DNA from 3 places in the Arthrobacter sp. LFS091 genome. Region 3 is predicted to be linked to each of the others. Evidence: riboswitches for the same ligand, from Rfam matches in the RefSeq annotation. Region 3 holds a riboswitch; each other region holds the start of a gene.

Region 1 (3,267 bases), 370 kb from region 3:
CTCTCGACGCCGGTGAAGTGGCACTTGCGGTGCGTGTCCCGCCGTCGGCCTCCCATCCCGGGACCGAAGTGGGGAGCGTGGGCCACGCCCTGAACCAGATGCTGAACAACGTCTCCAGCGCGTTAGAGGCCCGTCAGGAGAGCGAGACCAAAGTGAGGCAGTTCGTTGCCGATGCCTCGCACGAGCTCCGGACGCCGCTGACCGCCATCCGTGGCTACACCGAGCTGCTTCGGATGACCGAGACCTTTACGGACGACGGCAGGAAGTCCTTGGCCCGGGTACAAAGCCAGTCCGAACGCATGACTACGCTGGTGGAGGACCTGCTGTTGCTGGCGAGGTTGGACGAGGGCCAGCCGTTGAAGGTCACGGACGTGGACCTGACCCAGTTGGTGATCGAGACCGTGAGTGACGAAAAAGTCATGGCGCCGGACCACATCTGGCAACTGCAGCTCCCCGGGGAGCCCGTCACCGTACGCGGCGATGCCACGCAATTGCACCAGGTGCTGGCGAACTTGCTCTCGAATGCCCGCAAACACACCGACCCGGGAACAACGGTGGTCACTGGAGTCATGCTCTCCGCGGATGGCAGCGCAGTGGTGACCGTGACCGACAACGGTCCTGGCATACCGCAGGAATTCCAGAGCCGCATCTTCTCCCGTTTTGCCCGTGCCGACGCGGCGAGATCGGGCTCGGAAGGGACCTCGGGGTTGGGCTTGTCGATAGTGGAATCCATCGTTCAAGCGCACGGCGGAAGCGTCGAAGTGACGTCCAGGCCGGGGCGCACCGAGTTCGCCCTCCGGCTGCCTACCGCCACTACCGAACGCCTGTAAAGAATCCGGCAAGACGACTCACCGACTTCGTGATCTCTGTTACCTAAATGTGACTTCTGCGGAAACCTCCTGTACCGTCGAAAGGGTGGGTTGCCCCTAACCGGCCCACATCCGGGATGCGCCGAGCTCTGCCACTTCCCGGAGTCCGATCTTTCACCGAGGCAGAGACGGGGGACCCAGAGTCTCCGGGCCCAGGCATTTTGCCGGCCCTTGGGGTGAAGCCGCAGCGTGATGCGCGGCCGGATGACCTCATCCGAACCCGACAGCTAACTCCGCAGGCGCTGAGAGGTAATCACAAATGTCTGAATTTAACGATCAGACGCGCCCTTCCGCGCGTCACCGCGACCAGAACGACACCCAGTTGACCAAGTCGCAGACCGTCCTCAAAAAGGCCGCCCGTGAGGGCAAGTCCGGCAAGCGCATGCCTGTTGTAGCGGGCGTCATCGCCGCTGCACTGGGCGTTGCATCGCTGGGTACCGCCGCCAACGCGGCCTTGAACCTCCCCGAGGCAAGCCGCGTAGCCGGCACCCAGGCCGCCGCACAGGTCAGCACCAACAAGTCCGCTGAAGTTTCCGCTTCGATGGACGCCGCAGCTGCCAAGGGTGCAGCCGACCGGGCTGCTGCAGACAAGGCCGCCGCCGACAAGGCCGCAGCCGACAAGCTCGCCGCTGATCAGGCCGCTGCCGCGCAGGCTGCCGCCGACAAGGCAGCTGCCGATCAAGCCGCTGCCGAGAAGGCTGCTGCCGACAAGGCCGCTGCTGACGCTGCCGCCAAGCAGGCCGCCGACGCTGCTGCTGCCGCCGCTGCCCAGGCTGCAGCCGCTGCTGCCGCCCCGAAGGCAGTGGACGATCCCGCCGCTGCAAAGGCCTACGCCGCCAGCATCCTTGGCAGCTACGGCTGGGGCGCGGGCGAAATGACCGCCCTGAACACGCTGTGGGAGAAGGAATCAGGATGGCGGACCACTGCCACCAACGCTTCCAGCGGTGCGTACGGTATTGTCCAGTCGCTTCCGGCCGGCAAGATGGCTTCTGCCGGTGCGGACTGGCAGACCAACTACCAGACCCAGATCAAGTGGGGTTTGAACTACATCAAGGAACGCTACGGATCCCCGTCGGCTGCCCTGGCCTTCCACTTGGCCAACAACTGGTACTAAGCCAAGAGCTTTCACGAAAAGCCGCTCCCGCTCCGGGGGCGGCTTTTCGCTTTTAAGGGGCCCCGTCAACTTACACAGTCGCGTCACAGCTTCCGCCTAAAGCACTCACAATCGGCGGCCCCACTGTGAATGCATGACGCTCATAGATCCCGCCACCAGTGCGCTGCCGAACCCCGCCCATGCGGGGACCTTCGCCGCTCCTGCCTTGCCCTACCGGCAGCCGCGGCGCTTTCCCGTGGACACGCGGACCACGGTCCCTGTCCTGGACGTCACCATTCCCGTCCACAACGAAGAGACCGACCTTGAGGAATGCCTGCGCCGCTTGCACGGGCATTTGGTGGAGACGTTCCCGCATACGTTCCGCATCACGGTCGCGGACAATGCGAGCACGGACAACACATTGAAGATCGCCGAGCGCCTGGCCCGTGAACTCCCCGAAATCGGCGTCATGCGCTTTGAGGAGAAGGGCCGGGGCAACGCCCTCCGTCAGGTCTGGCTCGCCTCCCCGTCCCCGGTGCTCGCCTACATGGACGTGGACCTCTCCACTGATCTTGCCGCCCTGGCACCCCTGCTGGCTCCCCTGATCTCCGGCCACTCGGACCTCGCCATCGGGACCCGGCTCTCCCGCAACTCCCGTGTTGTCCGCGGGCCCAAGCGCGAGTTCGTCTCCCGCAGCTACAACGTCCTCCTGCATACGCTCATGGGCGCCCGGTTCTCGGATGCCCAATGCGGTTTCAAAGCCATCCGGGCAGACGTCGCCCACAGGATCCTCCCCCACACCCTGGACAACGCCTGGTTCTTCGACACCGAACTCCTGGTCCTGGCCGAGCGCTGCGGCCTCCGCGTCCATGAAGTCCCCGTCGACTGGACGGACGATCCGAACTCAAGTGTCGACGTCGTACGAACCGCCCTGGCCGACCTCCGCGGAATGGCGCGCCTGACGCGCGACCTCGTCACCGGGCGCATCCCTGTCCCCGAACTGCGCGCGGCCTTGGCCCGCGGCCCATTGCCGGCGTCGTCGCGAACATCGGAATCGACCCCACGCGCCAGCCTGTTCGGGCAACTGGTGCGCTTTGCGGTGATCGGCGCGGCGTCCACAGTGGCCTACCTGCTGATCTTCCTGCTGTGCCGGGGATTCATGGACCCGCAGCTCGCCAACTTCCTGGCCCTGATCGTGACGGCCGTCGCCAACACAGCCGCCAACCGGCGCTTCACGTTCGGCATCCAGGGCGGCAGCCACGCCCGCCACCACTTTGAAGGCTTGATTGTTTTCTGCATCGGCCT
Region 2 (3,267 bases), on a different contig from region 3:
CGAGGTTCTTGACCGGGGCCTGCCGGTGGGAGGTGCCCAGGATGGTGGCCGATGCGGCAGACAACGCCTCGATCTGTTCCGGGCGGACCTTGGACGGTCCTGCGCCGAAGCGTCCGTCCTTGGGCAGCAGATCGGCGGGAATGGTGATGCTGTTGTCGCTCACGTGTGGCTCCAATGGGTATCGGCTAGAGATGGGTCGTGGCAGGTGGCATCCGCTGCCCCTTCGACTCCCCAATTCTGCCTGACTCGGCCCGGGGGCTGTAACCTGCATCCGTCATAGTCCGCCACGTGGAATGCGAAGCAACAGGATGCGACCGGAATTATCCAGAGTAATTCCAAATAAGCTAGGCTGGGTGTCGGCGTTCAAGGGCCAGCGGTACACACCGGCTGCCCTGGCCAAGGACGCGGTACGGTGGAGATTACGCAAGGAAACTGCGTTCGAGGAGAGCTGAGCTGGATGACGGATCTGATCGATACCACTGAGATGTATCTTCGGACCATTTTGGAGCTTGAAGAAGAGAACATTGTGGCGCTCAGGGCCCGCATCGCCGAGCGCCTGCGGCACTCCGGCCCCACGGTTTCACAAACCATCGGCCGCATGGAGCGCGATGGCCTGGTGATCGTATCCAACGACCGTCACCTTGAACTGACCCAGATGGGCCGCAAGCGCGCCACCGAGGTCATGCGAAAGCACCGTCTCGCGGAGCGGCTCCTTGCCGATGTCATTGGCCTCGACTGGGCGTACGTCCATGACGAAGCGTGCCGTTGGGAACACGTGATGAGTGAGCGGGTTGAACGCCGGCTCTACGAACTCCTTGAACACCCCACCGAGTCGCCTTACGGCAATCCGATTCCAGGACTCGAAGCCCTGGGCGGCCTGCCGACGCAGACCATCCCGCGGCTCGACATCAACCTGCTGCAGGCCATGGATGGCTACGCCGCCGATTCCCGCGTGGTGGTCAGCCGGCTTGCCGAGCCCATCCAGGTGGAGCCCGAACTCCTCACCCAACTGGACGAAGGCGGAATCCGTCCCGGGGCAGCGGTGTCATTGGAACGCGTCGGCGAGTACATTTCTGTCCGGGTTCCCGGCATCGAGGGAGCGCTTGAGCTTCCACCGGAAGTTGCGGCCCACGTGTTCGTCTCCCTGGGCTGACCTCCCTTCGGGGGCGCCGCATCCTCGGGTATGCCGTGTCAAACCTCACTTTTGTGCCCCGCGGGACAATGTGACCTGCGGTTTTCCGGGATTGATGATAAGGGAGTGCGTCGTCCTGTTGATAACGAATTTATTACTGCAGGCTTTAATCGCCTATAGTTATCTACTAGCGCCGATACCAAAGCGTTACCTGATCCGGAGCCGAGCTCTGCCAGCGGATCAGGTGTGCCATCCACCACTGGCAGAGGCGGGGGAACCACAAGCGGCTGTCTAAAGAAGCAGCCTTGGGGTGAAGTCCGCAGCAGAAGTGCCCATTTACGCAAGTCCCTCCTGGGATACCTGTGTGCCATGAGCGCTTCGTGCGGACCGGGTCTTTGAACTCTCTGACCCGAATCCGACAGCTAACTTCGCAGGCTTTCCAGAGAGGAACAGAGTTTGACATCGCAGAACGTCAGGGGTCGTCGCCGCGCCACCGGCCCCGCTGTTGAGCTGCGGCCAGCCCGCGCAACAATGGAGGTCCGGCCCCGTGACACTGAGCGCCAAGTCCGCCGCCGTAAGAGCCCATTGCGCCAGGTTGCCGATTTCGCCGCAGCCAGTGGTGTCGGCCAGAAAGCCGGAGTAGCCCTCGCTGCCACCGGCTTGGCGCTGACTGTCGGACTGCCGGCCACAAGCCCCGTGATGGCAACGTCGGAGTCGGGCCAGACCGAGTCCGCCCTCGCCGTTTCCGGCGGCAGCCAGCCAGAGGTTTCCGCGGCCGCATCGGCAAAAATCGACTTCAGCCGCGCCGCCGTCGCAACCGCAGCTGACCCCGACGGCAAGCTGAAGCAATTGCTCAGCGCCCAGTCGGTCGGCAGCATCCAGCGCGCCTCGTCCGTTGGCACGCTTGCCAGCCCCTTGGACAGCCTGGTCACGGCCTCGCCGTTCGGCTACCGGGTCAGCCCCCTCACGGGCGGCACGGGCGACTTCCACCGGGGCCAGGACTTCGTTGCCCAGTGCGGCACCGCAGTGCATGCGGCTGCCACGGGCAAGGTCACTTTCGCCGGATGGCACGAGTATGGCGGAGGCAACCGCGTGGTAGTGGACCACGGCAACGGCCTCGAGACCACCTATAACCACCTGTCGTCCTTCAACGTCAAGGTCGGGCAGACCGTCACCCGTGGCGATACCGTCGCGTTGAGCGGCACCACGGGCGCTTCCACGGGCTGCCACCTCCACTTCGAGGTCCAGGTCAACGGAGAAGTTGTAGACCCCATGGGCTGGCTCTAAGCCAGTTGATGGTCGCCTCTCGCATTTTGCGACACCCCGTGACCTGAATGTGACATTCGCGTTCAACTGTTGTACCGTACAAAGCGCATCGGCTTTTTAGGGGGCCGATGCACTTGAGTGGATTGCCTAGCTCTGCCACCACTCAAGGTCCGTTCGCATAAATCGTCTGGCAGGGGCGGGGGAACCACTTTTGGTCTTCGATAGAAGGCCTTGGGGTTAAGTCGCAAAAGCTTCCTTGAAGCAACGCGGCCGGATGACTCCCATCCGAATCCGACAGCTCACCTCGCAGGCATTGGGAGAGGCTACCTACGTGTCATCACGCACTACCCCTGCGCGCCACCGCGCTGAAACGGTTCGTACGAACCCCTTGAACACTCTTTCCAAGGCTGTTTCGTCCAACGCCGGTTCGGTTGGCCGTCAGGCCGTCGTCCTGGCAGCAGCTTCGGGCCTTGTCCTGACCGCCGGTCTTCCGGCTACGGCAGCTGATACGGACGTCTCCAAGTCGGAAGCCTCCAGCACCCAGCAGATGGTGGCAACCGCCGTCGTCACCGCAGAGCCGACCGCCACCGTGGCCTTCGAGAGCCCGGTCGTGGCCACCAAGGAAGCCCCCAAGGTTGTCCAGCGTGCATCGCAGGTCACCCAGCGCGCCGCTGGTAGCCAGGACGCCGCAGCAGCAGTCACCGCAAAGTCCTCCGAGGTTACGGACGGTGCTGCAAGCGCTGCTGCTTCGGGCCTCGCCGCCATTGCCTACACCGGTATCGGCCACCCCTACGTATGGGGCGGCACCACCCCCAACGGCTGGGACTGCTCCGGCTTCACCCAGTGGGTCTACGCGCAGGCCGGCATCA
Region 3 (3,267 bases):
TCGGATTTCCCGGGAGTATGTGGAGCCACGCTCGGAAATTTTGAAGTAGCGGTCGATGGCAGAACCTTGTTTAAGCATGAAGGACTCCGGGGATCGAGGGGAGTGTGCCCTCAAATCCTATGCCGTCGGATATGGGCCCCCTGACGATTCGCCTAGTCTGTAAGGAAGCCAACACTAGGAGAAACCGCCCCATGCGCACCATCCGCCCGCTTCTGGCCGCCGTCGTTGCCGCCCTGGCCTTCGCATCCGCTTTGCTGTTTTCCGCGGGCCCGGCCTCCGCGCACGACGTCGCCGAATCCACAGCGCCGGGCAACGGCTCCAGCGTGGCAGCTGTCCCGGCGTCGGTCTCCATCACGTTCAACAACCGGCCGCTGGCCATCGGATCGGGCGTTACGGTCGCTGCGGGTGGCGAAAACTGGGCGGATGGGCCCGTCGAAATCATCGACAACCAGGCGGTCCAGAAGATCCGAGAAGGCGCGCCGGCCGGCGAATACACCGTGGTCTGGAGGGTCGTCAGCTCCGACTCGCACCCCATCGAGGGCACCTTCACGTTCAAGGCCGCTGCTGGAAGCACGACGGCGACGAGCGGCACGGCGGGTGCCTCGCCGTCGTCGTCGGCACCTTCAAATACGGTTCCGACGGCAGGAACTGCAGCGCCAGGCACTGCCACCAGTACCCCGGCCGCTGACGCGTCCCAACCTTTCCCGTGGAGCATCGTGGGACTGGCCGTGGTTGCTGTGGGCCTTGTGATCTATCTCGCCGTTACCGCCCGGAAGAAACTCGCCGCCTCCAGCGACTCAAATGCGGGAGATTCCGCGGAATAACAGGCTTTTCTACGTAGCTGCGAATATCTCGGATTGGTCACTGCGACACGCCAAAACCCCGGTTCTCGTTACTTAAATGTGACTTCGGCGAGATCATCGCGTACCGTAGTAGCTGTGCCTGTTCCACGTAGCGGGCACTTCCGGCCTGATTGCCTAGCTCTGCCGCAGTCCGGAATCCGTTCGCAGACAAACCTTACGGCAGAGACGGGGAACCCAATTTAGGTCGCTTTCGAGCGTGCCTTGGGGTGAAGTCACGATGCTTCCGCTGAACAGCGGGGGATAGTGGCCGGGTGACTCCCATCCGAATCCGACAGCTAACCTCGCAGGCATCGGGAGAGGCTTTTTCATGTCTTCAAGCATTCTTCGCGGCCGTCGTAAGGCGGACAGCGTACGTCCTAATCCGTTCATCTCCATCTCCAAGGCAGTCGCCAGCAACGCTTCCGGCGCTGGCCGCCAGGCAGCTGTTATCGCAGCAGCCTCGGGCCTTGTGTTGACCGGCTCCATCGCTGCACACGCAGCCGAAACCCCGGTTCAGCGCGACTCCAGCCCCGCCACGGTCGCCGAGACCGTTTCCGAGGCCCCCACCAAGGTTGTAACCGCCGCCGCCACGGCTACCGTCAACTTCGAGCGCCCTGCTGTTGCATCCGTAGCAGCTCCGGTCATCGAAAAGCCGGCTCCCGTTGTTGAGGCACCTGTAGCCAAGAAGGCAGCAGTGGCAACAACCGCTGCGGCCGCTCCTGTCGCAAAGGCTGCCGCTTCGGTTGCAGCCGCTCCGGCTGCTGCTGCTCCCGCAGCCGCTGCACCGGCCGTCGGTGGAGTCAACGCAGCCATGGTCGCCTCGGCTTACGCCCAGATCGGCATCATGCAGGACTGCACCGCAATGGTGGAGCGGGCCCTCGGCTCCGCAGGCATCCCTGTTGGTGACCTGGCTCCCATGCAGTTCCTGAACTACGGCAAGGTTGTCAGTGACCCCCAGCCCGGCGACATGATCGTCCAGTCCGGCCACGTTGCCATCTACATCGGCAACGGCCAGGCCATCAGCGGTGGCATCAACGGCAACCAGACGGGCATCCACCCGATCAGCTGGTTGACCGCAACTGGTCCCATCACGTACGTACGCGCAGGCGCATAAGCCTCACGCTTCAGTTCAAAGGCCGGCATCTTCGAAGATTCATTCTTCGAGGGTGCCGGCCTTTGGCGTTAAGAAATGTGCGCAAAAGTTCCAGTGGCGGTGAAGCGGCCGTCCTAGGCGATGGCTACGCCGCTGCCGGCCATGCCGTTGCCTGCCGGTAGGGCCACCCTGGCGGAAATAGCCTGCCCCACAGCTTTGGCCTGCCGAAGGACTTCTTTGGGAGTCGGGGTAATGAGTTCTCCGACGCCTACAAGGTGCATCCCCACGGCACGCATTGCCGCGGCGAAATTCTGGCCGACGGCAATTCCAAGTTCTGCCAGCATCCGGCGCAGCTGGCTCTGGGCGCAGCGCGTCACCACGACGTGGTCGGCCAGCAGGACACCTTGGGCGGTGTGGACCGCCCACTGACGGGGAGTGGATTCGAGGGGGCCGAAAACGATCCTGCCCCGGAGGGTGGCCGATGCGGTGCTTCCGGTGGGGCCGTGCCCTATCTGCTGCGACGGGTCGGAGCCCAGGAAATCCAGGCGAACGGCACGGGTGGTGCTGCGAACGTCCAATTGATGGTTGGCGGCGTAGTTGCGCAGGTGGCGGAGAATCTCGCTGCGTTCCTGCATGGCGGGATCGGCGATGTCGCAGCGCTGGAGCATTCCAGTGTGGGTCGAAGGCCCGGTGGCTGACAGCGACCCGAACCCGTCAACGACGATGGAGCCCACCCCGTAGCGGCTAAGCTCGCTGGCAACAGCCAGACCGGAGAGGCCGGCGCCGATGACCACTGTGGTGGTTCGTTCCGTGCCGGAATCAGGCGTGAGTGACACTGCTTGGTTCCTCCTTGACGTGTGTGCCCTGCGGCATCGCGTGGGATCGCGTCCGAGTTCCCCAAGCGGCCGCAAATTAACAGCCGGGGTGTGTCATGAGACACGCTGCCCGGCTATTCGGTGACTCGAACACTACCGAACTTTTTCGGCCATGGGTAGCCGTCCCGGCGTCGTGTTTTTCGTGTCCGCCAGCAGGCCGATCCCGTGTGGTTTGAACTGAGCCCGGACCGTTATGCACATAGCCCGAAGTCGCCTTGATTCGGCACTTCCGACCGAGAATAGTGGGCATTGGAAGGAGAGATTCCAAGTTTCTCCTACCCCGGCCATTGACATTTGAAGAGTCAGGGAATCCAGTGCGGAGAACCTCTGGCAGAATAGCCGGAACATCAAGCAGTAGGTGGAGAGGCGGGCCCCATGGACCAGCACGAAGGACACAATGAAGTGCCACGCGATGGCGAGGAATCGGCGGTTGCCCCCGGCGGCATCGTCGTTGGAG

Evidence for each region. A riboswitch is a leader RNA that binds a small molecule or an ion and turns the genes downstream of it on or off. The one in region 3 is predicted to bind cyclic di-AMP.
Region 1: another riboswitch for cyclic di-AMP. It lies ahead of ACNQOP_RS03295 (hypothetical protein); the one in region 3 lies ahead of ACNQOP_RS05025 (NlpC/P60 family protein).
Region 2: another riboswitch for cyclic di-AMP. It lies ahead of ACNQOP_RS16420 (M23 family metallopeptidase); the one in region 3 lies ahead of ACNQOP_RS05025 (NlpC/P60 family protein).

What each region holds. Positions count from the first base shown of each region.
Region 1 covers NZ_JBFPFP010000002.1:113,459-116,725, forward strand. Annotated here, with positions in the region: gene ACNQOP_RS03290 (ATP-binding protein) at 1-830, shown strand, start outside; cyclic di-AMP (ydaO/yuaA leader) riboswitch at 940-1,125, shown strand; gene ACNQOP_RS03295 (hypothetical protein) at 1,129-1,983, shown strand; gene ACNQOP_RS03300 (glycosyltransferase) at 2,117-3,267, shown strand, end outside.
Region 2 covers NZ_JBFPFP010000008.1:196,955-200,221, reverse strand. Annotated here, with positions in the region: gene serC (phosphoserine transaminase) at 1-163, opposite strand, end outside; gene ACNQOP_RS16425 (metal-dependent transcriptional regulator) at 458-1,153, shown strand; cyclic di-AMP (ydaO/yuaA leader) riboswitch at 1,343-1,584, shown strand; gene ACNQOP_RS16420 (M23 family metallopeptidase) at 1,589-2,419, shown strand; cyclic di-AMP (ydaO/yuaA leader) riboswitch at 2,557-2,725, shown strand; gene ACNQOP_RS16415 (C40 family peptidase) at 2,730-3,267, shown strand, end outside.
Region 3 covers NZ_JBFPFP010000002.1:479,409-482,675, reverse strand. Annotated here, with positions in the region: gene ACNQOP_RS05035 (NCS2 family permease) at 1-78, opposite strand, end outside; gene ACNQOP_RS05030 (copper resistance CopC family protein) at 192-824, shown strand; cyclic di-AMP (ydaO/yuaA leader) riboswitch at 975-1,167, shown strand; gene ACNQOP_RS05025 (NlpC/P60 family protein) at 1,171-1,956, shown strand; gene ACNQOP_RS05020 (FAD-binding protein) at 2,070-2,771, opposite strand; gene ACNQOP_RS05015 (universal stress protein) at 3,186-3,267, shown strand, end outside.